DNA from 2 places in the Dactylosporangium sp. NPDC000244 genome. Region 2 is predicted to be linked to the other one. Evidence: riboswitches for the same ligand, from Rfam matches in the RefSeq annotation. Region 2 holds a riboswitch; the other holds the start of a gene.

Region 1 (14,400 bases), on a different contig from region 2:
GGGGCGCGGTGGTCCTTGGGTGGGTGGTGGCCGCGGGGCCGGTGGGGCTGACAGGGCTGGCGCTACCGGAGGGGCGGGGGATACGACTCGGGCTCGGCTCGGGGCGGGTTGCCCGGTGAGTGCTGGCGGTCGGTGCGGAGTGCTTGACGGCGCGAGTGGTGCGGTCGCGACGCGAGGCGGCTAAACGACGGGGAGGCAAGCGCGGCGGCGGAGCCGATTGGGCGCTTTGGCCGGCGTGGAGGGGTGGGCCGGGCACCCGAGCCGCGTGGGCGTGCATTCCGAGCGACGTGGCCATCGCTGCTGGCGCACGAGCGCCATTGGGGCACGAGCTGGGATGCGGGATGCGACCGGAAGCGCGTGATTGCTCCGGGCCTTGCGGGAGGCGTGTCCGTGTCGAGTCGGCAGTCGGTTGTGGTCCAGCGCGGTGTCGCAGACTGAGAGCCCTCGACGCGCCGACGGCACCGCCGGACGGGAAGGTGCGACCAGGAAGCTCGGCACGGGGCGACTGGCGAGCGCGCGACCCGCTGCGACCGATGGACGCAATCCGAGCGCGACGGGCGGGCGCGCCTCGGGTGCGACGGGCCGGCGCGCTTCGGGTGCGACGGGGCGGGCGCGGCGCGGGTGCGGCCGGCCGACTCGGAGCGGGGCAATACGTGAGCGGCAGCTGGAGCGGGCGGGCCTCGGGACGGCGGTGGGGAACGAACGCACCGGGCCGGCTGGACTAGCGCGGGGGTAAGCAAATCGGCCACGCGAGGCGTCAGTTGGCTGGGCGGGGGACTCGTCCGCGGAGCCAATGTCCTCCCCCCTTGGCACCGTGCTGGCGAGTTCGGACGAGCGGAGAAGTCACCAGTTCGCGACTGATGCCGAAGACCGCCCGGCAAGACCTCAGGCCCCTTAATCCTCACCGGGCCGGCGGCCAACTCTCCTCGGCTGTCGCTCGAGCCGCTTGGCAGTCGATCGACTCCTACATCCCCTCGTCTGCGGAACGACCCGTGCGCGTCGCCGCCGCCCACCCCGCCGCAGGGCCGCATTGAATATCGGCGGCCGAGCTCGGCGGACGGGCCGAACGACCACGGACTCACGAGCAGACGCAGGGCCCTCGTAGGCGGGCGACAAGCCGCAGCCACGAATTTCCCCTCGCCGATCGAAGCCACCGGGCGAGTCCGACCCCAGGAGCCACCAAACACGGACTGGGTATCTCACGCGCCGTCGACGCCCAGGCCCTCGATTCTTCTCGACAACACCGAACGGCACGCGGAAACGGCACGCGGAAACGGCACGCGGAAACGGCACGCGGAAACGGCACGCGGAGACGATGCTTATCGAGACCGAGCAGAGCCGGAGGAGCGGCAAACGCACCCCGCCCCTCCGGACCCGTTTCACGTGAAACGGCGCTCGGCGGCCTCGATGGCGTTGCGGAAGAGCATGGCCACTGTCGTCGGGCCTACGCCGCCCACGCGCGGGGTGATGGCGCCCGCCACCGTTTCGCAGGACTCGTCTACGTCGGGGAGGAGGCGGCGGCCGGAGTACCGTACGCCGCCGCCGATCACGATCGCGCCTGGCTTCACGTGCTCCGGCTGGATGATGCCCGGGACGCCGGCGGCGGCGATGAGGATGTCGGCGCGCAGCGTGTACCGGGGCCAGTCCGGCACCCCGGTGTGCACGACGGTCACGGCGGCATTCGCCGTGGGCCGCTTCTGGGCCAGCAGCATCGCCAAGGGGCGGCCCAGTGTCGCGCCGCGGCCGAGGATCACGACCTCGCGGCCGCTGACGGGGATCTCGTAGTGGGCCAGCAGTGCCTCGATGCCGGCGGGGGTGCAGGGGAGCGGGCCCGGGATGCCGGCCGCCAAGCGACCCAGATTCAGCGGGTGCATCCCGTCGACGTCCTTGTCCGGGTCGACTCGCATGAGGGCGGCGTCGTAGTCGAGGTGCTTCGGCGTCGGGTACTGGATCAGGAGCGCGTGCACGTCTGGGGCGGCGTTGAACTCGTCGATCGCGGCGTGGAGGTCGGCCTGCGTCGCGTCCGCCGGGAGGTGGCGGTGCGGGGAGTCGAAGCCGAGCTCGGCGGCCTGGCGTTGCTTGATCCGGATGTACCCGGCGCTGGCGTCGTCGTCGCCCACCAGAATCGTGGCCAGGGACGGGGTGATGCCTCGAGCGCGGAGGGCCGCCACCCGCGTGGCGACGTCCGCGAGGATGCTCTCCGCCACCGGAGCACCCGGCAGCAGGCGAGCGGAGCCGGACACGGGCGCGGAACCAGGCGCCGCCGAGGGACCGGAACCGGCAGCGGAACCAGGCGCGGAAGTCGAACCAAGCGCGGAAGTCGAACCAGGCGCGGAAGTGGAACCGGCCGAGGGGGTGGAAGTCGACGGGGCGGAACCGGCCGACGGAGTGGAGTCGGCGAGGTGGGAAGCGGAAGCTGGTGAGTTGGGCATACGACTCCTCGTCACACGTGAGAGCCCAGGCGGTCGACTCCCACGACGAGGCTTCCCGATGGTTGCCCATCCTCGATGCCGCCAGTCGCGTCAACAACCAGTATGCCCGTGGCGACGGGGGAGCGTCCAAGCGGGACCGCGGGCCAGAGCGGAAGCGGCCAACGCAAGGCCGGACCGGGCTGGCGATAAGGACAAGGCAGCCGTGAGCGAAACCGAGGGCAAGAGGCCGAGGGCAACCGGGCCGGCGAAAGGCCGAGAGCAAAAGGCCGAGGGCAAAAAACAGAACCGCCCCGGACGAATGCCGGGGCGGTTCAGGAAGAGCAGAAAAATCAAGCGGTCGGGCGAACCACGATCCGGCGGGACGGCTCCACGCCCTCCGACTCGCTCTCCACCCCGGGCAGGGCGTTGATGACGTCGTGCACGCACTTACGCTCGAACGCGCTCATCGGCTCCAGCCGCACAGCCTCGCCGTACTCCTTCACCTTCTCGGCCGCGTTCTTCGCGATCGCCCCGAGCTCCTTGCGCCGCAGCGCCCGGTACCCGCCCACGTCGAGCAGCAGCCGGCTCGGCGAACCCGTCTGCCGGAACACGGCCAACCGGCTCAGCTCCTGCAGCGCCTCGAGGGTCGCGCCCCGCTGGCCCACAAGAGCCTGCAGCCGCTTGCCCGAGCCGTCCCCGCCCTCGACGACCTCGACGACCGGCCGGCCGCTCACGACGAGCTCGTCGATGTCGCCGTCGTAGTCGAGGATGTCGAGCAGGCCCTCGACGTAGTCGGCCGCGATCTCGCTCTCGCGGAACAGGTCCGCGCTCGAGCGGCCCGAGCCGTTGGCCGAGGCCGAGGACTCCTCGTCGCCTTCGGTCTCGGACTCGGTGGACGCGGCAGCCGTCTGCTCGTCCAAGTCCTCGGCGCCGAGATCACTGGTGGTGTCGGTCACGAAACTCATCTCCGCTTGTTTGGGGCGCCGAGGCGCCGTCACAGGTCGTCGGTGAGGGGTGGGTTGCTTGCAGGGAGCGCCCCGCGCTGGGCTCGTTGAGGGGTGGCCCAGCGGGGTCGCATCAACCCGACTGCCGCTTCGCGGCGCCACCCTTCTTCGGGTTGATCGGCTTGGCGCCGGGCTTCGGAGCCCGGGACGGCCCGGCGGCCTCGGGGGCCGTGCCGTTGGCCTTGGCGCCGGTCGCCTTCGCCGCGCCCTTGCCGTTGGTCCGCTGCTGCACCGCGGCGTCCTCGCGGGCCTTGGCGAACAGCGCGCCGAACCCGCTCGGCTGCTTGACGTCGGCGGCCTTCTTGGCGCCGCCCTTGAACGGCGTGTTGCTGGTCGACGCGCTCGCCGGCGGCGGGTACTTGTGCAGCACCCAGTACTGCTGGGCCAGCGTGATGGCGTTGTTCGTGACCCAGTAGATGATGACACCGATCGGGAAGTACCAGCCGGACGTCAGGGTGAAGAACGGGATTCCGTAGAGCATGAACTTCTGGATCATGCGCTGCTGCGGGTCGGTGTTCCAGCCCGTCTTCTTGATCATCTGACGCTGCGTCAGGTAGGTCGTGGTGATCATCAGCGCGACCAGGATGGCGGCGACGATCTTCACCGTGGTCGAGCTCGCATCGATCTTCAGCAGCTCGGCCGTGCTGCTGCTGAACTTGGCGACGATCGGGGCATCGAAGAGGCGGGCGTCGACGGCGCTGAGGAACTCCGACTTGGTCCAGCCGTAGAGCTCCATGCTGTGGTCGGACATGCCCGGCCGGAGGTGGCGCAGCACGTGCAGGAGGCCGATGAAGACCGGGATCTGCAGGAACATCGGAAGGCAGCCCATGAGCGGGTTGACCTTCTCCTCCTGGTAGAGCTTCATGACCTCCTTCTGGAGGGTCTCCCGGTCGCCCTTGTGCTTCTCCTGCAGCTCCTTCATCTTCGGCTGGATCGCCTGCATCGCGCGCTGCGACTTGATCTGCTTGACGAAGATCGGGAACAGCACGACCCGGACGGTGATCACCAGGAAGACGATCGCCAGGACCCATTGCCAGTTGGTGCTCAGAACCCGGTGGTCCGGCAGGATCGAATCCCAGACGGTGTGCCAGAACAGCATCACCTTTGAGATCAGCCAGTAGATCCCGGCCATCAGCTTGCTAATCACGACACCGCTCCAGTCACGTCGACTCGGGCTCGGGCGAGTGTCCCCGGCGCGGTGGCACCGGGTCGAACCCACCGGGGTGGAATGGGTGGCAGCGCAGCAGCCGCCAGATCGCGAGGCCGATTCCCTTCACCGCGCCGTGCGTGCCGACCGCCTCCAGGGCATAAGCGCTGCACGACGGGTAGAACCGACAACGCGCCGGCAACGCCGGGCTTATCCAACGACGGTACGCGACGATGGGAGCTGCCACGATCCGGGCTCCGACGTTCATCGACGGACACCTCGGATCTTCGGTCGGCGCGCGGCTTCCAGCGCCGAGTCCAGGTCTTGCTGCAGAAGGTCGAAGGACCGGGTCGCCGCCTCGGGCAGCGCCCGCACCACGATCACGGAGCCCGCGGGCAGGTCGGCGAGGCGCGGGCGCACGAGGTGCCGCAGCCGCCGCTTCACCGTGTTGCGCACGACGGCGTTGCCCACCGCCTTGGAGACCACAAACCCGGCCGAAGGCGACAAGTCAGAAGGATCCGAAACGCCGGAAACCCCGGGCCGCGACGGCCCGGGGTTCAGGAAATGCACAACCACTGCCCCCCGGCCGGCGCGACGTCCGTTGCGAATGGTGGCGGCGAAGTCTTCCCGCCGCCGCAGTCGCTGAGCGGCCGCCAGCACGCTGCCTCCCGGAAGGCCCGGTCGAAGAAACGGCTTCGAACTGACAACTAAGCCGAGAGGCGGTCGCGCCCCTTGGCGCGGCGCGCCGACAGGATCGCGCGGCCGGCACGGGTGCGCATGCGCAGCCGGAAGCCGTGGGTCTTCGCGCGCCGGCGGTTGTTCGGCTGGAAGGTGCGCTTGCTCACGTCGGGGCTCCGTCTTCGTGACTGGCGGGACGCGGAGGAGGCGCCCACGGGATGTCGATCAGTGATTGGAGTTTACCAGGGAGCGGTCCTCCAACCGAAACAGGGTACGCGCCGCCTCACGGACCGTCAACGATCACGCTGCGAGCCGGGGTGTGAACAAAGAAATGCCTGGTAGAGGCCGAAATCCACAGGCTCGTTGTGGACAAAGGTTGAGTGGTTGTGGACAACGCTGTTAACGTGCCCGGTTGCCGGTAGACACCGCGACTCCGGCGACGGGACAAACTGGACTTTCCGGGATTCGACGGGCGTTCTGCGAGGGGGGCAGACACGCGCCCGACCTGCATGACCTCTGCGTAAGCGCTGATCACCGCACGGTCAGCACGGGACAAGAGGGAATCAGGACGATCCGTCCATGGGACATGACTCGTTGATACACAGGTTGTGGAAAACCTGTGGACAATGATGACCCGGGACGGCGGGAAGAACCGGGCACCGTCCACTCGCGGTGGGGGCCGCGAATGATGATGGGGGTGCGCGAACGGTGACGGACACCGACCTCGCAGCGATCTGGAACGCAGCGACGAACCAGCTCGCCGACGGGCTCGACTCGGCGCAGCAGCGTGCGTATCTACGCATGACGCGGCTGCGGGCGATCGTCGAGGACACCGCGCTGCTCTCGGTGCCGGACCCGTACTCGCGCGACATGATCGAGAGCCGGCTGCGCCCGGTCATCACCGAGGCGCTCTCGCGGCTGCTGGGCCGGGCCATCCAGGTGGCCGTGACCGTCCGGCCGCCCGAGGACGCGCCCTCGCTGCCGGCCCCGTCGGCGTCGCACTGGTCCAACGGCGCGTCGCAGTCGCTGCGCGAGCCGCTGCCGGGCGCCCCGATGTCCGGGGACGAGCCGACGGAGCGGATGCCCGAGCACCGCGTCAACCCGCTCGGCGAGCGGCGGGTCACCGAGCACCGGGGCGTCGCACAGGTACCGCCGCCGGAGCACGACCGCCTGTTCGACCTCCCGGGCGACGTCAAGCCCGCGGATTCCTGGCGCAACGAGCACTCCGGCACCGCCGTGGAGGCCGCGGCCGAACTCGGTCGCTACGAGTCGTCGAAGTACGAGCCGCACGAGCCCACGCGGGAGGAGCTGCCCCCGCCGCGGCCGTCGACGCCGGGCACCGGCCGCGAGGACCGCCGCAACGCCACGCCGGCCGGGGACTCCGCCGGAAACCGGCTCAACCCGAAGTACACCTTCGAGACCTTCGTCATCGGCTCGTCCAACCGCTTCGCGCACGCCGCGTCGGTCGCGGTCGCCGAGTCGCCGGCCAAGGCCTACAACCCGCTGTTCATCTACGGCGGCTCCGGGCTGGGCAAGACGCACCTGCTGCACGCGATCGGGCAGTACGCCACCATGCTCGGCAATGCGCGCTTCGTGCGCTACGTGTCGACGGAAGAGTTCACCAACGACTTCATCAACAGCCTGCGGGACGACAAGACGCAGGCGTTTCAGCGGCGGTACCGCGACGTCGACATCCTCCTGATCGACGACATCCAGTTCCTGGAGACCCGCGAGCGCACCCAGGAGGAGTTCTTCCACACGTTCAACACCCTGCACAACGCCAACAAGCAGATCGTGATCAGCTCCGACCGCTCCCCGCGCCAGCTGGCCACGCTCGAGGACCGGCTGCGCACGCGGTTCGAGTGGGGCCTGCTCGCCGACATCCAGCCGCCGGACCTCGAGACGCGTATCGCGATCCTGCAGAAGAAGGCGGCCCAGGAGCGGCTCTTCGCGCCGCCGGACGTGCTGGAGTTCATCGCGTCGCGGATCGCCTCGTCCATCCGCGAGCTCGAGGGCGCCCTGATCCGGGTCACCGCGTTCGCCAACCTGACCCGGTCCCCGGTCGAGCTCAGCCTCGCCGAGGAGGTCCTGCGCGACTTCATCCCCGACGGCTCCGGCCCGGAGATCACCGCCGACCAGATCATGGCGTCGACGGCGGACTACTTCGGCGTGAGCCTCGAGGACCTGCGCGGGCACAGCCGTTCGCGGGTCCTGGTGAACGCGCGTCAGGTGGCGATGTATCTCTGCCGCGAGCTGACCGACCTCTCGCTGCCCCGCATCGGGCAGGCGTTCGGCGGCCGCGACCACACGACCGTCATGCACGCGGACCGCAAGATCCGGCAGCAGATGGCGGAGCGGCGCTCGCTCTACAACCAGATCGCCGAGCTGACGAACCGCATCAAGCAGACGACCTGAGCCGCTTTTCCACAGTGATCCGGTCGTCCACCGGCCCTCTTCACAGGGTGTGGACAAGTCGTTGTCCACACCCTGCGCGCCCGGCCGACCTCGTGGTAGTCGCCAAGTGGCCCTACGTTGTCCACACCCCGCCCACAGGTTTTGCCTGGTCATCCACAGCCACATAGGGCCCGGGGTTGGTCGAGTTGTCCCCAGCTTCCACACGCTGTCCACAGAAATCCTGTGGATAACTTCGTTCGTGCCAAATTCCGGGGGTGAGTAACCGGGTGACTACCGAAAGCACACAGGCCTTGCCCACAGGCTGTGGATAACCCCTGGGGAGCACGTGTGGAAGACTTGTGGATGCATCCGGAGAGTGGTGGACAGGTGACCGAACGTGAGTGGAGTTCGGGCCATACGATATCCACAACCACGGGAAAACCCTGGGGATTACCGGTGGACAACCGGTGGAAAACTCCTGTGGATATTCGTTCGTCCACAATCCACAGGGCTGAGCCCACCGGCTCATGCACAGCTCATACCCAGTGCTATAAGTGCCTTGACCTGCGTAAACACGGGTTTTCCACAGTTTCCACACCACCTATGATTACGAGTAGTTTTTCTTTTAAGAAGAGAAGAAAAACAATCATCAGCGTGTGGATCGGGTCGGGCCGCCGGGTTCGGCGGGGTCGGTGCACGACCGCCCTCCGGAGGCCCTAAGGTTCGATGAGCGACCCCGGCACCGGCGACAATCGAGCCCACACACGTACGCCCCGGAGCGAAATCCCGGCGGCCAGGGCATCTGGCGCGCGAACAGCGGCGAACATGAAGTACCGATGACGATGCGGGAGGACCGCGATGAAGTTCCGAGTCGAGCGCGACGCGCTCGCCGATGCCGTCGCCTGGACGGCCAAGAGCCTGCCCAGCCGCCCTTCGGTGCCCGTGCTCGCCGGCGTTCTGCTGCGCGTCGCTGACGGTCGCCTGCAGGTGTCCGGCTTCGATTACGAGGTTTCCAGCCAGGTGACCGTCGAGGTCCAGGCCGACGCCGACGGCGCGACGCTCGTCTCCGGCCGCCTGCTCGCCGAGATCACCAAGGCCCTGCCGGCCAAGCCGGTGGACTTCGCCGCGGTCGGCGCGCACGTCGAGATCACGTGCGGCAGCGCGCGGTTCACGCTGCCGACCATGCCCGTCGAGGACTACCCGACGCTGCCGGAGATGCCCGAGTCCGCGGGCACCGTCGAGGCCACCGTGTTCGCCGGGGCCGTGTCGCAGGTCGCGATCGCGGCCGGCAAGGACGACACGCTGCCGATGCTGACCGGCGTGCGGATCGAGATCGAGGGCAGCAAGCTCACGCTGCTGGCCACCGACCGGTACCGCCTGGCCGTCCGCGAGCTCGAGTGGCGCCCGGACGAGCCCGACATGAGCATCGCCGCGCTCGTACCCGCCCGCACGCTCGACGACACCGCGAAGACCCTCGGCCCGCTCGGCGGATCGGTGTCGGTCGCCCTGTCGCGGGGCAAGGTCGGCGAGGGCATGATCGGCTTCGCGGGCGGCAGCCGGCGCACCACGTCCCGGCTGCTCGACGGCGACTTCCCCAAGGTGCGGGCCCTGCTGCCCGACACCCACAACGCGCAGGCGCGGATCCCGGTGGCGGCGCTCAACGAGGTGGTCCGGCGTGTCGGCCTGGTCGCGGAGCGCCAGACCCCGGTCCGGCTGTCGTTCAGCACCGACGGGCTCGTCGTGGAGGCCAGCGGCAGCGAGGACGCGAAGGCCAGCGAGGCGATGGACTGCCAGTACGAAGGCGAGCCGATGACGATCGCCTTCAATCACCAGTACCTGCTGGACGGCCTCAAGGCGCTCGACGCGCCGATCGCGGTGCTGTCGTTCACTGACCCGAAGAAGCCTGCGGTCATGTCCCCGGCCAAGGATGATGGAGAAATCGTCCCTGGGTACTGGTACTTGATCATGCCGGTTCGCATCGGCAGCTGATTCGGAGGCACGACAATGCAGCTCGGTCTCATCGGCCTGGGCAGGATGGGCTTCAACATGCGCGAGCGGCTGCGCGCCGCCGGGCATGAGGTCATCGGCTTCGACCATCACCCTGACGTCACCGACGTCGCGAACCTGAACGAGCTCGTCGAGAAGCTCGGCGCCCCGCGCGTCGTCTGGATCATGGTTCCGGTGCAGTTCACCGAGCCCACGATCGAGGAGCTCTCGGATCTGCTGCAGGCCGGCGACATCGTGATCGACGGCGGCAACTCGCGCTTCAGCAACGACAAGCCGCGGGCCGAGCGGCTCGGCGCCAAGGGCATCGGCTACCTCGACGTGGGCGTCTCCGGCGGGATCTGGGGCCGGACCAACGGCTACGCGCTGATGGTCGGCGGCGAGAAGCAGTACGTCGATCACTGCATGCCGATCTTCGAGGGCCTCAAGCCGGCCGGCGAGTTCGGCTTCGCCCACGCCGGCGGGCCGGGCGCCGGGCACTACGCGAAGATGGTCCACAACGGCATCGAGTACGGCATGATGCACGCCTTCGCCGAGGGCTACGAGCTGCTCGAGGCGTCGGAGTACGTCGACAACATCCCCGAGGTCATCAAGAGCTGGCGGGCCGGCTCCGTCGTGCAGTCCTGGCTGCTCGACCTGCTCGACCGCGCCCTGGACGAGGACCCCGACCTGGCCGGGATCAAGGGCTACGCCGACGACACGGGCGAGGGCCGCTGGACCGTCGAGGAGGCCATCCGCCTCGCCGTGCCCATGAACGTCATCGCGGCCTCGCTGTTCGCCCGCTTCGCCTCGCGCCAGGACGACTCGCCGGCGATGAAGGCCGTCGCCGCGCTGCGCAACCAGTTCGGCGGCCACGCGGTCAAGAAGGACTGAACTTGTACGTCCGGGGCCTGGAGCTCGTCGACTTCCGCAGCTACGAGCGGGTCGTCGTCGAGCTGGGCCCCGGGCCGTGCGTGCTCGTAGGCCCCAACGGGGTCGGCAAGACCAACCTCGTCGAGGCCCTCGCCTACGTGGCGACCCTGGAGTCGCACCGGGTCGCCACGGACGCGCCGCTGGTCCGCTTCGGCGCGGCCCGCGCCGTGGTCCGCTGCGCCGTCGTGCACGACGAGCGCGAGCTGCTCATCGAGCTGTCGATCGAGCCCGGCCGCGCCAACAAGGCCCGCCTCGGCCGCTCGCCCGTGACCCGCACGCGCGACATCCTCGGCGCCCTGCGCCTGGTGCTCTTCGCGCCCGAGGACCTCTCGCTGATTCGCGGAGACCCTTCAGAGCGGCGACGGTACCTCGATGAGCTGCTCGTCGCCCGCCAGCCCCGCTTCGCCGGGGTCCGGTCCGACTACGACCGGGTGCTCAAGCAGCGCAACGCCCTGCTGCGCAGCTCCTACCTGGCGCGCAAGACCGGCGGCAGCCGCGGCGGCGACCTGTCCACCCTGGACGTGTGGGACACGCACCTGGCGCGCCACGGTGCCCAGCTGGTGCGCGCCCGGCTCGATCTCGTCGAAGCGCTCGCCCCGCACGTGGCCAAGGCGTACTCCGCGGTCAGCGCGAGCCGCTCCGACGCGCGGATCGCCTACAACGCGTCGTGCGCCCTCGGCGACGATCTCGAGGCGGCCCTGCTCGCCGCGCTGTCGGAATCGCGACCGTCGGAGATCGAGCGGGGTGTGACGCTGGTCGGGCCGCACCGCGACGAGCTGACGCTGACCCTCGGCGAGCTGCCGGCCAAGGGGTACGCCAGCCACGGCGAGTCGTGGTCCTACGCGCTCGCGCTGCGCTTGGCCGCGTACGAGCTGCTGCGCGACGACGGCGTCGAGCCGGTGCTCGTGCTCGACGACGTGTTCGCCGAGCTCGACGCGGGCCGGCGCGACCGGCTGGCCGCGCTCGTCGGCTCGGCGAGCCAGGTGATCGTGACCTGCGCGGTGGAGGATGATGTTCCGTCGACGTTGCGCGGGATGCGCTTCGAGGTCGGCGGCGGGGAGGTTCGACGTGTCTGAGGCGAATCCGGAGAAGTCCGGGCCGGAGCTCGCGCGCGCGGCGGTCGAGGCCGCGCTGGCCAAGCACCGTGCCCAGCCGCGCCGGAAGTCCGTGCTCGACGGGCAGCCGCGCCGGCGGGGGTACACGGGACCGGGGCCGGACCCCCGCGACCCGCAGCCCTTCGGTTCGGTGCTCGAGCGCCTGGTCAAGCAGCGGGGCTGGTCGCAGCCGACCCGCGAGGCGCGGATCTTCGGCGAGTGGGCCAAGGTCGTCGGCGAGGACATCGCCGCGCACAGCCGCCCGCTCAAGCTGGAGGACGGCGAGCTGACCATCGAGGCCGAGTCGACCGCGTGGGCGACCCAGCTGAAGATGCTCGCGGCCAAGCTCCTGGCCGGCATCGCGCGTGAGGTCGGTCACAACGTGGTCAAGCGCCTGCACATCCAGGGGCCGAGCACGCCGTCGTGGAGCAGCGGGCCGCGCCGCATCCGGGGCCGCGGGCCCCGCGACACCTACGGCTGAGCCTTAGAAGTTCTGCTCAGAAGTCGGCATAGACCGCGAAGCCCCGGTGGGCGCAGCGGCGGTAGAACTTGGCCAGCACGTCGAGCTCGGAGATGGAGTACGACCACTGCGGCGCGTTGCCGGAGTCGTCCCGCAGCGCGTCCAGCCGGCTCTGGAGCCAGCGCAGCTGCTGCTCGGCGAGGCGGGAGCCCTCGAGGGCCTTGCGCAGCACCGAGCTCACGGTCTCGAACGTGATCTCGTCGCCGTATTCGGCGTGGCCGTTGACGAACCGCTCCAGCCCGCCGGCGATCCAGGCGCAGTCGTCCGGGCTGATGACGGGATCCTCGTCCTCGGCGGCCGCATCTGTGGCGAAGAGCACGCCGTTGAGTCCGAAGAGGAGGTCGACGAGCTCGGTGTACCCGGTCACGCGCACAGTGCCCGTCTTGGCCACGTGATCGGCCAGGGCCGACGCCGGCCCGGCGTGCAGTGGCAGCTTCTCCGCCAGGTCGGCGAAGTCGACGAACTCGGCCGGCGCCACCGGATCATAGAAGCGGCCGGTGCGCGGCCACTGCACGGCGACGTTGTCGAGCCCCATCGCGCACCCCTCATCTTTCACTTCTGCCCCGCCCCGCGGCGGCGAACATACGGCACGAACGGCCCCTTGCGCGACCCCCGGAAGCTCCAAAAGCCGGAATCGGAGGCTGTACTGCCTGTGCCGCCCGCCACCAGGCCGGAGTACCCCTCCCGCGTGGGGGGACCTTCGGCCCGCACCGTTCGGCCCGCTACGAGGACTACAGGCCCGTCCCGGTGCGAAATTGTCGCCCGGACACAGTAGGATTGCATCGGCTCAGAGAACAGTCGATCACATCCCGCGCGTGCGTCACAGCGGTGGTCGGCCGCAGGAGGTCAGGGCGCTTGCCAGAGGAGCGTCGGCTACCAGCGTGCCTTCTTCCGTCACCGCACACGCACCGACTCCGCACGCGACCCGGGGCGCCCACCAGCGCGGCCGGCCAGTGCGAGAAAGCGACCGAGGGTGGCAGCAAACAAGCCCGAACAGTCCTACGACTCCTCTTCGATCACCGTCCTCGAGGGGCTCGAGGCGGTCCGCAAGCGGCCAGGCATGTATATCGGCTCGACCGGCGAGCGCGGCCTGCACCACCTGGTGTGGGAGGTCGTGGACAACGCCGTCGACGAGGCGCTGGCCGGCTTCTGCGACACGATCGAGGTCACGCTGCGCGCCGACGGAGGCGTGCGCGTCGTGGACAACGGCCGCGGCATCCCGGTCGACATGCACCCCAAGGAGAAGCGGCCCACGGTCGAGGTCGTGCTGACCGTGCTGCACGCCGGCGGCAAGTTCGACGGCCAGGCCTACGCGGTCTCCGGCGGTCTGCACGGCGTCGGCATCTCGGTCGTCAACGCGCTCTCGACGCGCATCGACCTGGAGATCCACAAGGACGGGTACGTCTGGCGCCAGCGGTACAACAACTCCAAGCCGGACCCGCTGCAGAAGGGCGAGGAGACGGACCGCACCGGGACCAGCGTCACCTTCTGGCCCGACCCGACGATCTTCGAGACGACCACGTTCGTCTACGAGACGCTGTACCGGCGCATCCAGGAGTACGCCTTCCTCAACCGCGGCCTTCGGATCGAGCTGCGCGACGAGCGCCCGGACACGCCGGAGGAGAAGCGGGAGGTCGTCTTCTGCTACGAGGGCGGCATCGCCGACTTCGTGCGGCACCTCAACGCGACCAAGACCCCGATCCACCGCACCGTTGTCGAGTTCGGGGCCGAGGGCGAGGGCATCGCGGTCGAGATCGCCATGCAGTGGAACGAGTCGTACGGGGAGAGCGTCTACACGTTCGCCAACACCATCAACACGCACGAGGGCGGCACCCACGAGGAGGGCTTCCGCAGTGCGCTGACGTCGGTGGTGAACAAGTACGGCGCGGACAAGAAGTTCCTCAAGGGCGACGAGAAGCTCACCGGTGAGGACATCCGCGAGGGCCTCGCCGCGATCATCTCGGTGAAGCTGGCCAACCCGCAGTTCGAGGGCCAGACCAAGACCAAGCTCGGCAACACCGAGGCACGCAGCTTCGTGCAGAAGGTGTGCAACGAGTGGCTGGTCGACTGGTTCGATCGCAACCCCGCCGAGGTCAAGACCATCATCACCAAGGCCTCGCAGGCCGCCCGGGCGCGCATCGCCGCGTCCCAGGCGCGCAAGCTGGCCCGGCGCAAGTCGCTGCTCGAGTCCGGCTCGATGCCGGGCAAGCTGGCCGACTGCCAGTCCAACGACCCG
Region 2 (14,400 bases):
TGTCGTCATCCGGCTTCGGCGTGCCGCGGCCGTCCTTGTTGGACGTGGAGATCCACAGGCTGCCGTCGGGCGCGACCGCGGCCGCGCGGAGGCGACCGTACTTGTCCTGCAGCAGCGGCACCGGCGCGCCCAGGAGCGTGCCGGCCTCGGTGACCTGCATGACGTACATCCGCTGGCCTTTCAGGCACGAGGTCACCAGGTAGCCGCTCAGGTAGGCCAGCCCCGAGCACGAGGCGTCGGCGGTCTTCCATGTCATGATCGGGTTGGTGAACTTCGGGTCGGTGCCGCGGCCCTCGACCGTCGGCCACCCGTAGTTCTTGCCCGCCTCGATCACGTTGAGCTCGTCGGCATCGCTGGCCCCGTACTCCATCGCGTACATGCGCTGGTTCTTGTCCCACGCGAACCCTTGCACGTTGCGATGTCCGTAGCTGTACACGGCGGTTCCGAACGGGTTACCGGGCGCCGGCTTCCCGTCCGGCTGGATGCGCAGGATCTTGCCGCCGAGGCTGTTGAGGTCCTGGGCGCTCTCGGGCTTGTTCCCGTCGCCGGTGGCCACGTAGAGGAATCCGTCCGGCCCGAAGCGCAGCTGGCCGCCGTTGTGGATGCCCGCCTTGGGGATGCCGGTCAGGATCGGCACCGGCGCCTGCCCGAGGGTCAGCTTGGCGACGCGGTTGTCGTCCTGGGTGGTGTAGTACACAAACACCGTGTTATCCGTGTCGTACTGCGGCGAAACCGCGATTCCGAGCAGTCCGCCCTCGCCGCCCGGCACCGCGGCGTCGATCTTCTGCAGCTCCGCCACGAGCATGCCGTCGGACGTGGTCGCCGTGCCGACCTTGAGCAGCCGCTTGCTGTCACGCTCGGTGACCAGCCCGGAGCCGTCCGGCAGGAACGCGATGCCCCACGGCACCGCGAGCCCCTTGGCCAGCACGGTGACCGAGACCTCGGCCCCGCCCTCGTCGCTGCTGCCGGAGCTCGACGGCGACGGGTACGGCGACAGCTTCGGCGGCGACCCCAGCTCGTCCGGCGGCGGTGGCCCGAACGAGCAGCCCGCGAGGGCAAGGGCCGCCGCGGCCGCGCAGAGCACGGCGAGGCTCCGACCAGCGGGCCGGCGGGCAGAACGGTGCGTCCGGGCGTTCACCCGGCCAAGCGTAGCGTTGCCGCTCGGGAGCGACGTTTTCCGCCGTCGTTCCCACCCCGCGCGTCTTGCTCTTATCACGCGCGCGTCGTTTTGCCCGGGCCGCGGGGACCTGCATCATCGACCGCATGGTGAAGATCTGGGTCGCCCACGAGTGCGGCTCGGAGCTCCTCCGCGCCGCGAACGCGCGGCAGGAGGCGGTCGTCGAGGTCATGCCGGCGCCGGGAGAGCTGCCGTCGGACCCGGACGACGTGGCCTTCTGGGTGCCCCCGTTCCTGGCCAAGCCCGAGGTCACCGCGCTCACCCGCGAGATGCCGAAGCTGCGGGTCATTCAGCTGTTGAGCGCGGGCGCGGACGCGTGGGCGGGCCGGGTCCCGGACGGTGTGGCCCTCTGCGATGCCCGGGGCGTGCACGACTCCTCGACGGCCGAATGGGTCGTCGGGGCCGTCCTGGCCTGCGTGCGCGAGTTCCCGTCGTTCGCGCGGGCGCAGGAGCGGGGGGAGTGGGCGTACCGCCGCACGGACGAACTGGCCGGCAAGCGCGTGCTCATCGTCGGCTCCGGCTCGATCGGCCGCGCGACCGAGGCGCGCCTGGCCCCGTTCGACGTCGAGGTGACCCGCGTCGCGCGGCGCCCGCGCGAGGGCGTGCACGGCGTCGAGGAGCTGCCGTGGCTGCTGCCCGACGCCGATGTGGTCGTGCTGCTGGTACCGCTCACTCCCGAGACCCGCGGCCTCGTCTCGGCCGGGTTCCTGTCGCACATGCGCGACGGCGCCCTGCTCGTCAACGCCGCCCGCGGCCCGGTGGTCGACACCGAGGCCGTGACCGCGACCGCGCGAACCGGCCGCATCGCCTTCGCCACGGACGTCACCGACCCCGAGCCGCTACCGCCCGACCACGAGCTGTGGCGCCTTCCTAACGTCTTCATCACGCCTCACGTCGCCGGCTCGGTGCCGGGCCTGTGGCGCCGCGGCTACACCCTCGCCGCGTCCCAGCTGCGCCGCTTCCTCGCGGACGAGCCCCTGGACAACGTGGTGACCGACGGCTACTGAGCGCGCTGGCCGGCCGGCTGCGGAGCGCTCTCGCCGTCGTCGGACGCGTCCGAGTCGTCCTCGCCGGCGGGGCGGTCGGCCCCGAGCGGCTGTCCGCCGGCCTTGATCAGGCGCGGTACGTCCGCGGCGCGCACGGCGTCCAGCAGCACCAGGTGGCCGTTGGCCAGGCGCGCCTGCACCCGCCCGCCGTCGATGACGAGGCCGTCCACGGCGTTCCACGGGACCGTGCGGCGGCCGAGCAGGGCGCGCACCGTGAACCCGCGCTCGTCGACGTCGGTGCCCGCGCGCCAGGCCCAGATGGCGACGGCGAGGGGAATCAGGAGCACCAGCAGGAACCAGACACTCTCGGCGAGCAGTGGAATGGCGCCGATCACGGTGATGCCCGCCGCCACGGCGAGGGCTGCGCTGCGCCGGAACTTGACCTTGACCTGGTTGCTCACACAGCCATCCTCCCACCTTTCGAGGAACTGCCTCCGGGCGCCCGGCCGGGCATACTGAGCGCCGTGGGGGATGAGAACGGCCGCCCTTCGCCGCCACCGGCGGCCGGGGTTACGCTCGGTGCCGTGTTAGACGAGATCGCGACGGGCCGGAGGGCTCGTCGGGCGATCCGCGGTAATATGTCCGGCTTTGCGGGAGGCTGCCCGTGGGGGGAGGGCAGATCGTGACCGCCACGTTCCGTCGAGACACGCCCGCCCCGTGGGCCGAGGGCATCAAGCGCAGCAAGCGCGTCACCGTGCGCCCGACCGGAGCCGTGGCCGCCGGGCTGCTGGGCGCATCGGTCCTGGTCGCGCTGGCCGTGGCCGGCTGGGGGATCAAGGAGCTGAGCATCCTGTGGGGTGCCGCGGCGATCCTGGCGCTCGCCGGTGTGGTGGTGCTCACGCTGAGGGGCTTCCCGCTCTTCGCGATCCTGACCATCGCCGCGGGCGCCGTCGCCTGGGGCGTGGCCACGCGCGGTCGCCTGCCGGACAGCTGGTTCGACCTACCCGGTGTTCTGGGCTTCATCGGGATCAATCTCGCTTATGTCGTACCGTTGGCGGGCTCTTTTCTTTCCGCCCTGCTCCTCGACGCGCGGCGGGTGTCCCGGTCCTCCATCGACGAGGCCGTGAGCGGGCGCCGCTGGTGGGGCAAGCCCGACGACACGCTCCCGCGCCTGAAGGAGCTCGAGGTCATCCCGAGCTCCCGCTTCTTCGCCCTGGGCGAGGGCGGCTGCACGCATCTCGTCTCCGCCGGCCGCCGCGTCGCGCTGTTCCTGCCGACGGTCTGGCCGCACGGCGATTTCACGATGGACGCCGCGGGCCAGGTGCTGCGCGGCGGCCGCCTGTTCGTGCCCGGCTCGGAGGACGTCGACGGCCTCGCCGCGGAGGTGCACACCTGGCGCGAGCAGCTGGCCAAGGTCGGGGGTTCCGTCCGGGGGTACCTCGTGGTCGCCCCCTCCCGCGGCGACGTCTCCGAGGACCTGGTGATCTCCGTCGCACCCGGCGAGCACCTGCACCTCGTGCACGCCCACGAGATGGCGGACGCGGCCGGGCGCTGGCTGGCGGCCGAGCCGTACCGCGTCGACCTGCACGTCATGGAGCGCCTCCTCGTCCTCGCGGCGGGCAACGAGCTGCCGGAGCCCCTGTCGCTCCCGCGCACGTTCGCCCGCGAGGCGAGCGCGTCGTCCGCCGAGCGCTCGGACACGGCGTCGCCCACGGACGCGGCGTTCGCCGCCGCGGCGTCCTCGCCGTCGGGCACGTCCGCCGCGGCGGGCATGCCGACGGTGCTGGGCGGCACCGGAGAACCCACCGCCCCGACCACCGCCTGGCGCCCGGGCAACGGCGTCATGCGCGCGCGCCTGAGTCGCCTGGCCAAGAGCGCCGCCGCCCGCGGCGAGCATGCGGATGCCACAATCGCGGGCTCCGAGCCAGCCCCCGAACCGCCCACAGATGGCAACGGACCTGACCCCGCTACCCCGGAGGCCGCGTTGCGCTCCCAAGCCGATTCAAACTTCGGCCCAGCGTCCCGCTTCGACCGCGATCACGACCATGACGCGGATTTCGGAGCCCCGTCCCGCCGCGACCGCGACGCCGAGTACGGTGCCCCCGTGCGCGCCGACCGCGACCTTGGCCGCGACTCGGACTTCGGCGCGGCGTCGGGCTACGACCGCGACCTCGGCCGCGACGCCGACTTTGCCGCCCCCGCGCGTGCCGGCGGCCGCGGCTCGGGTCGCGACGCGGACCTCGGCGGCACGTCCCGATTCGACCGCGGCTACGACGCCTCCGGCCGCGGCTACGACGCCTCCGGCCGCGGGGGTGCCTCCTCGCGCGGGGACGACGACGCTTCCTCGCGCGGGCGCGACGGCGCCTCCGGCCGCGGGGGTGCCTCCGCCCAGGGGGACGACGACCCCGAGAGCTCATGGGAGGCCCGCTCGACCCGCGAACTCGTCGGAAACTGGGACAACGACTCGGCCAGCCGGATCGCGGCCTGGGCCGCGGAGGACACCTCCGACCCGGACGCCCGCGCCTCCGCACGGCGGGCCTGGTCCCCGATGGGCGGCGAGACACCGGCGCCGGGCGAGCGCTTCCGCTGGTCGAGCGAGGCGGAGGACGACTTCCCCACGGCGTACGAGGCGGGCAGCTGGCCCGACCCCTCCACCGACACCCAGCCGGCCCGCCCGGACGCGCGGCGCGAGACGCGCCCCACCGACGCGAGCGGCGACCCCCGCACCCCCGAGCCGAACGCGGACTCGTGGCGCGAGACCCGCGCTCCCGAGCCCGTGGCGGACTCATGGCGTGACTCGCGCGCTCCCGAGCCGAACGCGGACTCGTGGCGTGATTCCCGCGCTCCGGAGCCCGTGGCGGACTCGTGGCGTGACTCGCGCGCCCCCGAGCCGGTGGTCGAGCCTTCCTGGCGCGATACCCGCACGCCGGAGCCGGTGGCCGATTCGTGGCGGGAGAACCGCGCTCCCGAGCCGGTGCAGGAGCCGTGGCGGGAGCGCCGGGCACCCGAGCCGATCGCGGAGACGCGGGCGCCGGAGCCGGTTGCTGACTGGCGTACGCCGGGTCGGGAGCCATGGGCGGGCGACTCCCAGGACGCGCGGCGGGCGGACGAGCGGCCGGTCGTGGAATGGCCGCCGCCGCCGGCCGAGTCGCGGGGAGCCGAGCGCCTTCAGGTGGACTGGCGGACGCCCGATTCCCCCGCGCCCGAGCGGCCGTCGGTCGAGTGGCGGTCCGCGCCGGACGCGCCCGCGCCCGAGCGGCCGTCGGTTGACTGGCTGGCGGCGCCGGAGCGGCCCGCGGCGGAGTGGCAGTCCGGGGCGGAGCGGCCCGCGTCCGAGCGGCCGACCGTCGACTGGCAGCCCGCGTCCGAGCGGTCCGCGGGCGAGCGGCAGCCCGCGTCCGAGCGGCCCTCCGTGGAGTGGCGGTCCGCGTCCGAGGCGGGTCCGTCGCAGCGGCCGTCCGTGGAGTGGCGGTCCGCCGAGGCGCCCGCGGCCGGGCGTGGTGCCGATGAGGTGCGGCCGAGTGCGCGGCCGTCCGTCGAGTGGCAGCCGGCGGCGGAGAACGGCGCGTCCGGGCGACCTTCGGTTGAGTGGCAGCCCGCAGCGGAGAACCGGCCGTCCGTCGAGTGGCAGCCCGGGGCGGAGGCCGGGCCGTCCGTTGACTGGCGGACGTCGCCTCAGGCGGGCGGTGGGGACTGGCGTAACTCGGAGCCGGGCCGGGAGCAGCAGCCGGCGGCCGGAGAGGCGCGGCGGCGGCCTGAGCGGGCGCCCTTCACCGGGAGCCTGTTCGAGGGCGATTCGCCCGAGCTCGTGGCCAAGCCGCTCGAGCTGCGGCGGTCCTGGGAGTCGTCCGATGCCGCGTCGCGGTCGATTCGGCGGCGGGATCGGCAGCAGCCGGGCGAGGTTGAGAACGTCGACGCGCGGGAGCAGCGGACCGCGAGCTGGCCCAGCGTGCCGGGTGCGGATGCGGGCCCGATGCCGGGCATGGGGCAGCCGAACGCGGCCCCGGCCGGGAACGGGCGTACCACCGACGCGTGGGAGGCCCAGGCCGGCAGTGGGCGGGCCGCCGACGCGTGGGAGGGCCAGGCCGCAGCTGGGAACGGCCGTGCCGCCGACGCGTGGGACCCCAGGTCCGAGAACCCGAACACGCAGGCCCAGCCCGCCGCCCCGGCCGGCGGTGGATGGAACAGCCAGCCGTGGGCTTCCCACCCCTCGGGCCGGGAAGCCCAGGGCCAGCCCGACTTCGCGGCCGGGGGAGGAGCGAGCGCCCAGCAAGGGGCGAGCACCCAGCCGTGGGAGGCGCAGGCTCCGAGCCGCGACGAGCCGGCCACTCAGGCGTGGCCGGGCCGGAACGGGCGTACCACCGATGCGTGGGAGTCCCGGCCGCAGCGGCCCGCGCCGCCGCCGGTCGACAACCACGCGCCCGCGGGGCGTGCCGGTGAAGAGGCCTGGTGGGACGGGCCCGCGCAGGCGCCCGTGCCGCCGCCCGTCGCCGACGGCGGTGACGGCAGTCCCGAGAAGGCCAAGAAGTCCCGCTGGGGGCGCAACAAGGACAAGGACAAGAAAGAGCGCAACAGCCCGGAGGAGACCGCCGGCGCCTGGGCCTCCGAGCCGGGCGAGCGCTGGGAACCCGCGGCGCCCAGGAACGAGGAGCCGCGCAACGAGGGCTGGGAGCGCGCCGCGCCCAGGAGCGAAGAGCCCGGCAACGAGGGCTGGGGCGGCGGCGAGCGCATCCCGGAGCAGCGCAAGCGCGAGCAGCAGCAGCTCTCCGCGTTCGAGGACCTCGCCCCGCTCGAGCTCAACCTCGACGAGGAGCCGAAGGAGAAGACTCGCAGGTTCCTGCGCCGGAAGTGATCGAAGAGCCGAACGAGGGGGCGCGCCGCGAAAGCGGAGCGCCCCCTCGGGCGTCAGCGCAGCGGGTAGGACGAGAGCAGCTCCCGAACCTCACCGGCGATCACGTCGAGCGCGTCGTCGTCCGACTTCAGGGCGGCGTCCACGGCGCGGGAGATCCACGAGGCCACCTGGGGCATCGCGGACTCCGTGAGGCCGCGGGTGGTCAGCGCGGGAGTACCCAGGCGCAGACCCGACGGGTCGAAGGGCTTGCGGGTGTCGTACGGCACCGTGTTGTAGTTCGTCTCGATCCCCGCGCGGTCGAGGGCCTTCGCGGCCGGCTTCCCGCCGATGCCCTTGCCGGTGAGGTCGAGCAGGAGCAGGTGGTTGTCGGTGCCGCCCGACACGAGGTCGAAGCCGTGCTCGAGCAGGGCCGAGGCCAGGGCGCGGGCGTTGGCGACCACCTGCTGGGCGTACACCTTGAAGGAATCCTGTGAAGCCTCGCCCAGGGCGACCGCGATCCCGGCGGTGGTGTGGTTGTGCGGGCCGCCCTGCAGGCCTGGGAACACGGCCTTGTCGATGGCGGACGCGTGCTCCGCGGTGCACATGAGCATGGCGCCCCGCGGGCCCCGCAGCGTCTTGTGCGTCGTGGTCGAGATGATCTCGGCGTGCCCGACCGGGGACGGGTGCGCCCCGCCCGCCACGAGGCCGGCGATGTGCGCGATGTCCGCGACGAGCACCGCGCCCACCTCGCGGGCGATCTCGGCGAAGCGCGGGAAGTCGATCGTGCGCGGAATGGCCGTACCGCCGCAGAAGATGAGCCTCGGGCGCTCCCGCAGGGCCAGGTCACGCACCTCGTCGAGGTCCACGCGGCCGGTCTCGCGGCGGACCGAGTACTGCACCGGCCGGAACCACTTGCCCGTCGCCGACACTGGCCAGCCGTGCGTGAGGTGCCCGCCCATCGGCAGCGCCATGCCCATGACGGTGTCGCCGGGCTTGGCCAGGGCCAGGTAGACGGCGAGGTTCGCGGGCGAGCCCGAGTACGGCTGGACGTTCGCGTGCTCGACGCCGAACACGTGCCTGGCCCGCGCGATCGCGAGCTCCTCGATGGGGTCGACGAAGCGCTGGCCCTCGTAGTACCGCTTCCCGGGGTAACCCTCGGAGTACTTGTTGGTCAGCACGGAGCCGGTCGCCTCGAGGACGGCCCGGGAGACGTAGTTCTCCGAGGCGATCATCCGCAGCGTGTCGTGCTGACGCTGCTCCTCGCCCTCGACGAGCGCGGCCAGCTCGGGGTCCACCAAGCGCAAAGAAGACATGCAGCCTCCTGATACGTCGGGACACCCAGGCGCGCGGTGCCCGCGATCGGAAGCTCCCCGGTGGTCGGTTCCACCTTGATGTGCGCCAGTCGCGATGACTGACGCACATCCTAGTGGAACTTTACGGAACCCGGCGGTAAGCGCCGTCACTCGCCGACGTCGCCATCGACGCGTACGCCCGCAGCGCCGCCGACACCGGCCGCTCGCGGTCGAGCGGGGTGTAGGGCCGCTCCCGCTTGTCCTGCGCGATCTTGCGCGCGGCCAGCTCCTCGTCGCCGACGACGAGCTGGATGGAGCGGGCCGGGATGTCGATGTCGATGCGGTCGCCGTCCTCGACGAGCGCGATGAGCCCGCCGCCGGCCGCCTCCGGGCTGATGTGCCCGATCGACAGGCCCGACGTGCCGCCGGAGAAGCGCCCGTCGGTGATCAGCGCGCAGGCTCGGCCGAGCCCGCGGCCCTTGAGGAAGCTGGTCGGGTACAGCATCTCCTGCATCCCGGGGCCGCCCTTCGGGCCCTCGTAGCGGATGACGACGACGTCGCCCTCCACGACCTCCTTGGCGAGGATGCCGTCGACGGCGGCCTCCTGCGACTCGAAGACCTTCGCGCGGCCGGAGAACGTCAGGTTCTCCTCGGGCACGCCGGCCGTCTTGACGACGCAGCCCTCGGGCGCGAGGTTGCCGAAGAGGATCGCCAGGCCGCCGTCCTTGGTGTAGGCGTGCTCGACGCTGCGGATGCACCCGTTCTCGCCGTCGGTGTCGAGCGAGTTCCACCGGTTCTCCGTGGAGAACGGCTCGGTGGTCCGCACGCCCCCGGGCGCGGCGTGGAACAGCTCGAGCGCCTGCTCCGAGGCCTTGCCGCCGCGAATGTCCCACTCGTCGACCCACTCGCGGAACGTCGGGGAGTGCACCGACCAGACGGACTCGTCGATCAGCCCGCCGCGCGACAGCTCGCCGAGGATGGCGGGGATGCCGCCGGCGCGGTGCACGTCCTCCATGTGGTACTTCTGCGTGTTCGGTGCCACCTTGGCCAGGCAGGGCACGCGACGCGAGATCCCGTCCATGTCGGCCACGGAGAAGTCGAGCTCGGCCTCCCGTGCGGCGGCCAGCAGGTGCAGCACGGTGTTGGTGGACCCGCCCATCGCGACGTCCAGCGCCACCGCGTTCTCGAAGGCGGGCCGGGAGGCGATCGCCCGCGGCAGCACCGAGGCGTCATCGGAGAAGTAGTAGCGCTTGGCGAGGTCGACGATCAGCGAACCGGCCCGCTCGAAGAGCGCCTTGCGCGCCGCGTGCGTGGCCAGCGTCGAGCCGTTGCCCGGCAGGGCCAGCCCGATCGCCTCGGTCAGGCAGTTCATGGAGTTGGCGGTGAACATGCCCGAGCAGGAGCCGCACGTCGGGCAGGCGGAGCGCTCGATCTGGCCGAGCTGCTCGTCCGTGACGGACTCGTTGGCGGAGGCGATCATCGCGTCGATGAGATCGAGCTTGGCGTCCTTCTCGTGGACGATGCCCTCGATCGAGATGGTCTTGCCGGCTTCCATGGGGCCGCCGGAGACGAAGACGGTCGGGATGTTGAGGCGGAGGGCGGCGAGCAGCATGCCGGGCGTGATCTTGTCGCAGTTGGAGATGCACACGAGGGCGTCGGCGCAGTGGGCCTGCACCATGTACTCGACGGCGTCGGCGATGAGCTCGCGGCTGGGCAGCGAGTAGAGCATCCCGCCGTGGCCCATGGCGATGCCGTCGTCGACGGCGATGGTGTTGAACTCCTTGGCGACCCCACCGGCCTCGGCAACCGCGTCGGCGACGATCATGCCGAGGTTGCGGAGGTGGACGTGGCCCGGCACGAACTGCGTGAAACTGTTGGCGATGGCGACAATCGGCTTGCCGAAGTCGGAGTCGGTCATGCCAGTGGCGCGCCAGAGGGCGCGCGCGCCGGCCATGTTGCGACCAGAAGTGGAAGTCTTGGACCGCAGCTCGGGCATACTTGGAGTCTGACACGTTCCGCATCCTGGGATAGGTTGACTCAGGCCATGAGATGCGCCAGAGTGGGCTCATGTCGTCGAGGTCGCTCCGAGTACTTATCATCTAGCGCGCCGACGCCTGCCGTCAGCGCGCTAGCCCCCCGTGCCGAGCACGTGGGGTTTTTTCATGTCCGGAGCCTTGCCTAGACACCTTCGAGCGAAAGTGCGAAAGCGATGACGAGACCCACGCCAGAAGTGCTCGCCCACCGGGGGCACCCCGCACCGCCCGCCACCGCGCCGGCCGCCGACAAGAAGGCCCAGCCGGAGCTGCTCACCGGGGCGCAGGTACTCGTCCGCTCGCTCGAGGCCCTCGGCGCCGACGTCGTGTTCGGCATTCCGGGCGGCGCGATCCTCCCGGCGTACGACCCGCTGTTCGACTCCGAGAACGTCCGGCACATCCTGGTCCGCCACGAGCAGGGGGCCGGCCACGCCGCCACCGGCTACGCGCAGGCGACCGGCAAGGTCGGCGTGTGCATGGCCACGTCCGGCCCGGGCGCGACCAACCTGGTGACCCCGATCGCCGACGCCTACATGGACTCGGTCCCCATGGTGGCCATCACCGGCCAGGTCGCCTCCAGCTACATCGGCACGGACGCCTTCCAGGAGGCGGACATCGCCGGCATCACGCTGCCGATCACCAAGCACAACTACCTGGTCCAGTCGGGCGAGGAGCTGCCCCGGGTGCTCGCCGAGGCGTTCCACCTGGCCGGCACCGGCCGCCCCGGCCCCGTCCTGGTCGACATCCCCAAGGACGTGCTGCAGAACAAGACCACGTTCAAGTGGCCGCCGACCATGGAGCTGCCCGGCTACCACCCGACCCTGCACCCGCACGGCAAGCAGATCCGCGAGGCGGCCCGCCTCATCGCCGCGGCCAAGCGCCCGGTGCTCTACGTCGGCGGCGGCGTCATCAAGGCCCACGCCTCCGAGGTGCTGCTGAAGCTGGCCGAGCTGACCGGCGCCCCGGTCGTCACGACGCTGATGGCCCGCGGCGCCTTCCCGGACTCCCACCCGCAGCACATGGGCATGCCGGGCATGCACGGCTCGGTCGGCGCGGTCTACGCCCTGCAGAAGTCCGACCTGCTCATCACCATCGGCGCCCGCTTCGACGACCGCGTGACCGGCACGCTGTCGACGTTCGCGCCGAACGCCGCGGTCATCCACGCCGACATCGACCCGGCCGAGATCGGCAAGAACCGCACCGCCGACGTGCCGATCGTGGGCGACGCCAAGCACGTGATCGAGGAGCTCATCGCCGCCGTCTCGGCCGAGCACGCGGCCGGGCGCAAGCCGAGCGTCACCGACTGGTGGGCGACCCTGGACGACATCCGCGGCCGGTACCCGCTGGGCTACGAGGAGCCCGCGGACGGGACGCTGTCGCCGCAGTACGTCATCGAGCGCATCGGCAAGCTGGTCGGCCCGGAGGCGATCTACACCGCGGGCGTGGGCCAGCACCAGATGTGGGCCGCGCAGTTCATCAAGTACGAGCACCCGGCCACCTGGCTCAACTCGGGCGGCCTGGGCACCATGGGCTACGCGGTGCCGGCCGCGATGGGCGCCAAGGTCGGCCGCCCGGACAAGACGGTCTGGGCGATCGACGGCGACGGCTGCTTCCAGATGACCAACCAGGAGCTGGCCACCTGCGCCCTGGAGGGCATCCCGATCAAGGTCGCCGTCATCAACAACGGCAACCTGGGCATGGTCCGGCAGTGGCAGACGCTCTTCTACGACCAGCGGTACTCCAACACCGAGCTCGGCACCCACAAGCACCGCATCCCGGACTTCGTGAAGCTCGCCGACGCGCTGGGCTGCTTCGGGCTGCGCTGCGAGACCAAGCGCGACGTCGACGCGACGATCGAGGCCGCGATGAAGGTCAACGACCAGCCCGTCGTCATCGACTTCGTGGTCGGCAAGGACGCGATGGTGTGGCCGATGGTCGCCGCCGGCACGAGCAACGACGAGATCATGTTCGCGCGGGGCGTCCGTCCCGCGTTCGACCAGGACGACGTGTAGGAGTAGCACCGACATGGCCAAGCACACCCTCTCCGTCCTGGTGGAGAACAAGCCCGGCATACTGGCCCGCGTCGCGGGGCTGTTCGCCCGCCGCGGCTTCAACATCGACTCCCTGGCCGTCGGCGAGACCGAGCACCCTGAGGTCTCCCGGATGACGATCGTGGTCAACGCGGACGAATCCCCGCTGGAACAGGTGACCAAGCAGCTCAACAAGCTCGTGCAGGTCCTGAAGATCGTCGAACTCGACACCACCGCCAGCGTGCAGCGCGAGCTGCTGCTGGTGAAGGTGCGCGCGGAACGCCCGGTGCGCTCGCAGGTCCTCGAGACCGTGAACCTGTTCCGGGCCCGCGTGGTCGACGTCGCCGCCGACGCCCTCACCATCGAGGCGACCGGCACGTCGGAAAAGCTGGACGCGCTGCTTCGTGACCTGGAGCCGTTCGGTATCAAGGAAATGGTCCAGTCCGGCGTCGTGGCCATCGGCCGCGGCTCCCGCTCCATCACGACCGGTCCGGCGCTCCGCGCCGCCTCCTGAAATTCTCGAAAGGAACAAGCACATGCCCGCCGAGGTGTTTTACGACGACGACGCCGACCTGTCGTTGATCCAGGGCCGCAAGGTCGCGGTGCTGGGGTACGGCAGCCAGGGTCACGCCCACGCGCTGAGCCTGCGCGACTCCGGCGTCGACGTGCGCATCGGCCTGCCCGAGGGGTCCAAGAGCCGCGCCAAGGCCGAGGAGCAGGGCCTGCGCGTCCTCACCCCGGCCGAGGCGAGCGCCGAGGCAGACGTGATCATGATCCTCGCGCCCGACACGGCGCAGCGCTCGCTGTACTCCGAGCACGTGGCCCCGAACCTGACCGCCGGCAAGGCGCTCTTCTTCGGCCACGGCCTCAACATCCGCTTCGGGCTGATCACGCCCCCCGCGGACGTTGACGTGTGCATGGTCGCCCCGAAGGGCCCGGGCCACCTGGTCCGCCGCCAGTTCGTCGACGGCAAGGGCGTGCCCTGCCTCGTCGCGGTGGAGCAGGACGCGACCGGCAACGCGCTGCAGCTGGCGCTGGCCTACGCGGCCGGCATCGGCGGCACCCGCGCCGGCGTGATCAAGACCACCTTCAAGGAGGAGACCGAGACGGACCTCTTCGGCGAGCAGGCCGTGCTCTGCGGCGGCGCGTCGGCCCTGGTCCAGACCGGCTTCGAGGTGCTCACCGAGGCGGGCTACGCCCCGGAGATCGCCTACTTCGAGTGCCTGCACGAGCTCAAGCTCATCGTGGACCTGATGTACGAGGGCGGCATCGCCCGCATGCGCTACAGCGTCTCCGACACCGCCGAGTACGGCGACTACACCCGTGGCCCGCGCGTCATCGACGCCCGGGTCAAGGAGGAGATGAAGCGCATCCTGGGCGAGATCCAGTCGGGCGAGTTCGCCCGCGAGCTGATCGCCGAGGACGACGCCGGCCGCCCGAACTTCACCAAGTACCGCGAGCAGGGCGCCAACCACCCGATCGAGGAGACCGGCAAGCAGCTGCGCTCGATGATGAGCTGGGTCGACCGGCCCATCACCGAGACCGCCTGACCTGAAAAAAACGCGGCCCCTCTCGCTTTGAGAGGGGCCGCGCTGGTTCATGGCTCGGGTCCGCGTCACTAGCTGACCGTCGCTCCCGCCAGGAATCCCGACGTCCGTGGGTGGCGGCCGGCTCAGCGCACCCGGGCCGCGTTGGCCCGGATGGCATCGCGGATGTACGCCGCGAGCCCCGGGTGCTCGGTGTCGTAGTTCGCGGTGAACCGGGGATCGGACACGTACATCTCCCCGAGCCCCTGGTGGATCTCGGCCGAGCAGTCGTAGAACCAGCGGCTGATGTGCTGCCGGTGCGCCTCGGCGAGGTCCATGGCCCGCTCGTCGCCGGCCGGAACGCCTCCGTCGAACGCCGCGGCGAACTGGGCGGTGTTCTCGGCCGCCTCGCCCTTGATCCGCTCCCAGTCGGCCTTGGTGTACTGCGCCGTGCGGCGGGCGGACTGCTGGTACGCCTCGGTGGAGCCCCAGCGCTGCTCGGCCTCCTCGGCATGCTGATCGGGA

What was found. Region 2 has a riboswitch for ZMP and ZTP ahead of glyA (serine hydroxymethyltransferase). Riboswitches for the same ligand answer to the same signal wherever they lie in the genome.
Region 1: another riboswitch for ZMP and ZTP. It lies ahead of ABT369_RS45260 (bifunctional 5,10-methylenetetrahydrofolate dehydrogenase/5,10-methenyltetrahydrofolate cyclohydrolase); the one in region 2 lies ahead of glyA (serine hydroxymethyltransferase).

What each region holds. Positions count from the first base shown of each region.
Region 1 covers NZ_JBEPEH010000043.1:20,911-35,310, forward strand. The annotation lists gene ABT369_RS45260 (bifunctional 5,10-methylenetetrahydrofolate dehydrogenase/5,10-methenyltetrahydrofolate cyclohydrolase) at 1,380-2,207, opposite strand; ZMP/ZTP riboswitch at 2,449-2,531, opposite strand; gene ABT369_RS45265 (Jag family protein) at 2,762-3,376, opposite strand; gene yidC (membrane protein insertase YidC) at 3,489-4,547, opposite strand; partial or broken gene yidD (membrane protein insertion efficiency factor YidD) at 4,559-4,830, opposite strand; gene rnpA (ribonuclease P protein component) at 4,827-5,222, opposite strand; gene rpmH (50S ribosomal protein L34) at 5,270-5,407, opposite strand; gene dnaA (chromosomal replication initiator protein DnaA) at 5,949-7,655, shown strand; gene dnaN (DNA polymerase III subunit beta) at 8,493-9,623, shown strand; gene gnd (phosphogluconate dehydrogenase (NAD(+)-dependent, decarboxylating)) at 9,639-10,511, shown strand; gene recF (DNA replication/repair protein RecF) at 10,514-11,626, shown strand; gene ABT369_RS45310 (DciA family protein) at 11,562-12,125, shown strand; gene ABT369_RS45315 (hypothetical protein) at 12,142-12,699, opposite strand; gene gyrB (DNA topoisomerase (ATP-hydrolyzing) subunit B) at 13,138-14,400, shown strand, end outside.
Region 2 covers NZ_JBEPEH010000052.1:24,751-39,150, reverse strand. The annotation lists gene ABT369_RS49740 (PQQ-dependent sugar dehydrogenase) at 1-1,138, opposite strand, end outside; gene ABT369_RS49735 (2-hydroxyacid dehydrogenase) at 1,267-2,184, shown strand; gene ABT369_RS49730 (PH domain-containing protein) at 2,178-2,624, opposite strand; gene ABT369_RS49725 (hypothetical protein) at 2,846-7,015, shown strand; gene glyA (serine hydroxymethyltransferase) at 7,069-8,307, opposite strand; ZMP/ZTP riboswitch at 8,324-8,410, opposite strand; gene ilvD (dihydroxy-acid dehydratase) at 8,429-10,282, opposite strand; gene ABT369_RS49710 (acetolactate synthase large subunit) at 10,496-12,331, shown strand; gene ilvN (acetolactate synthase small subunit) at 12,345-12,863, shown strand; gene ilvC (ketol-acid reductoisomerase) at 12,886-13,899, shown strand; gene ABT369_RS49695 (TipAS antibiotic-recognition domain-containing protein) at 14,022-14,400, opposite strand, start outside.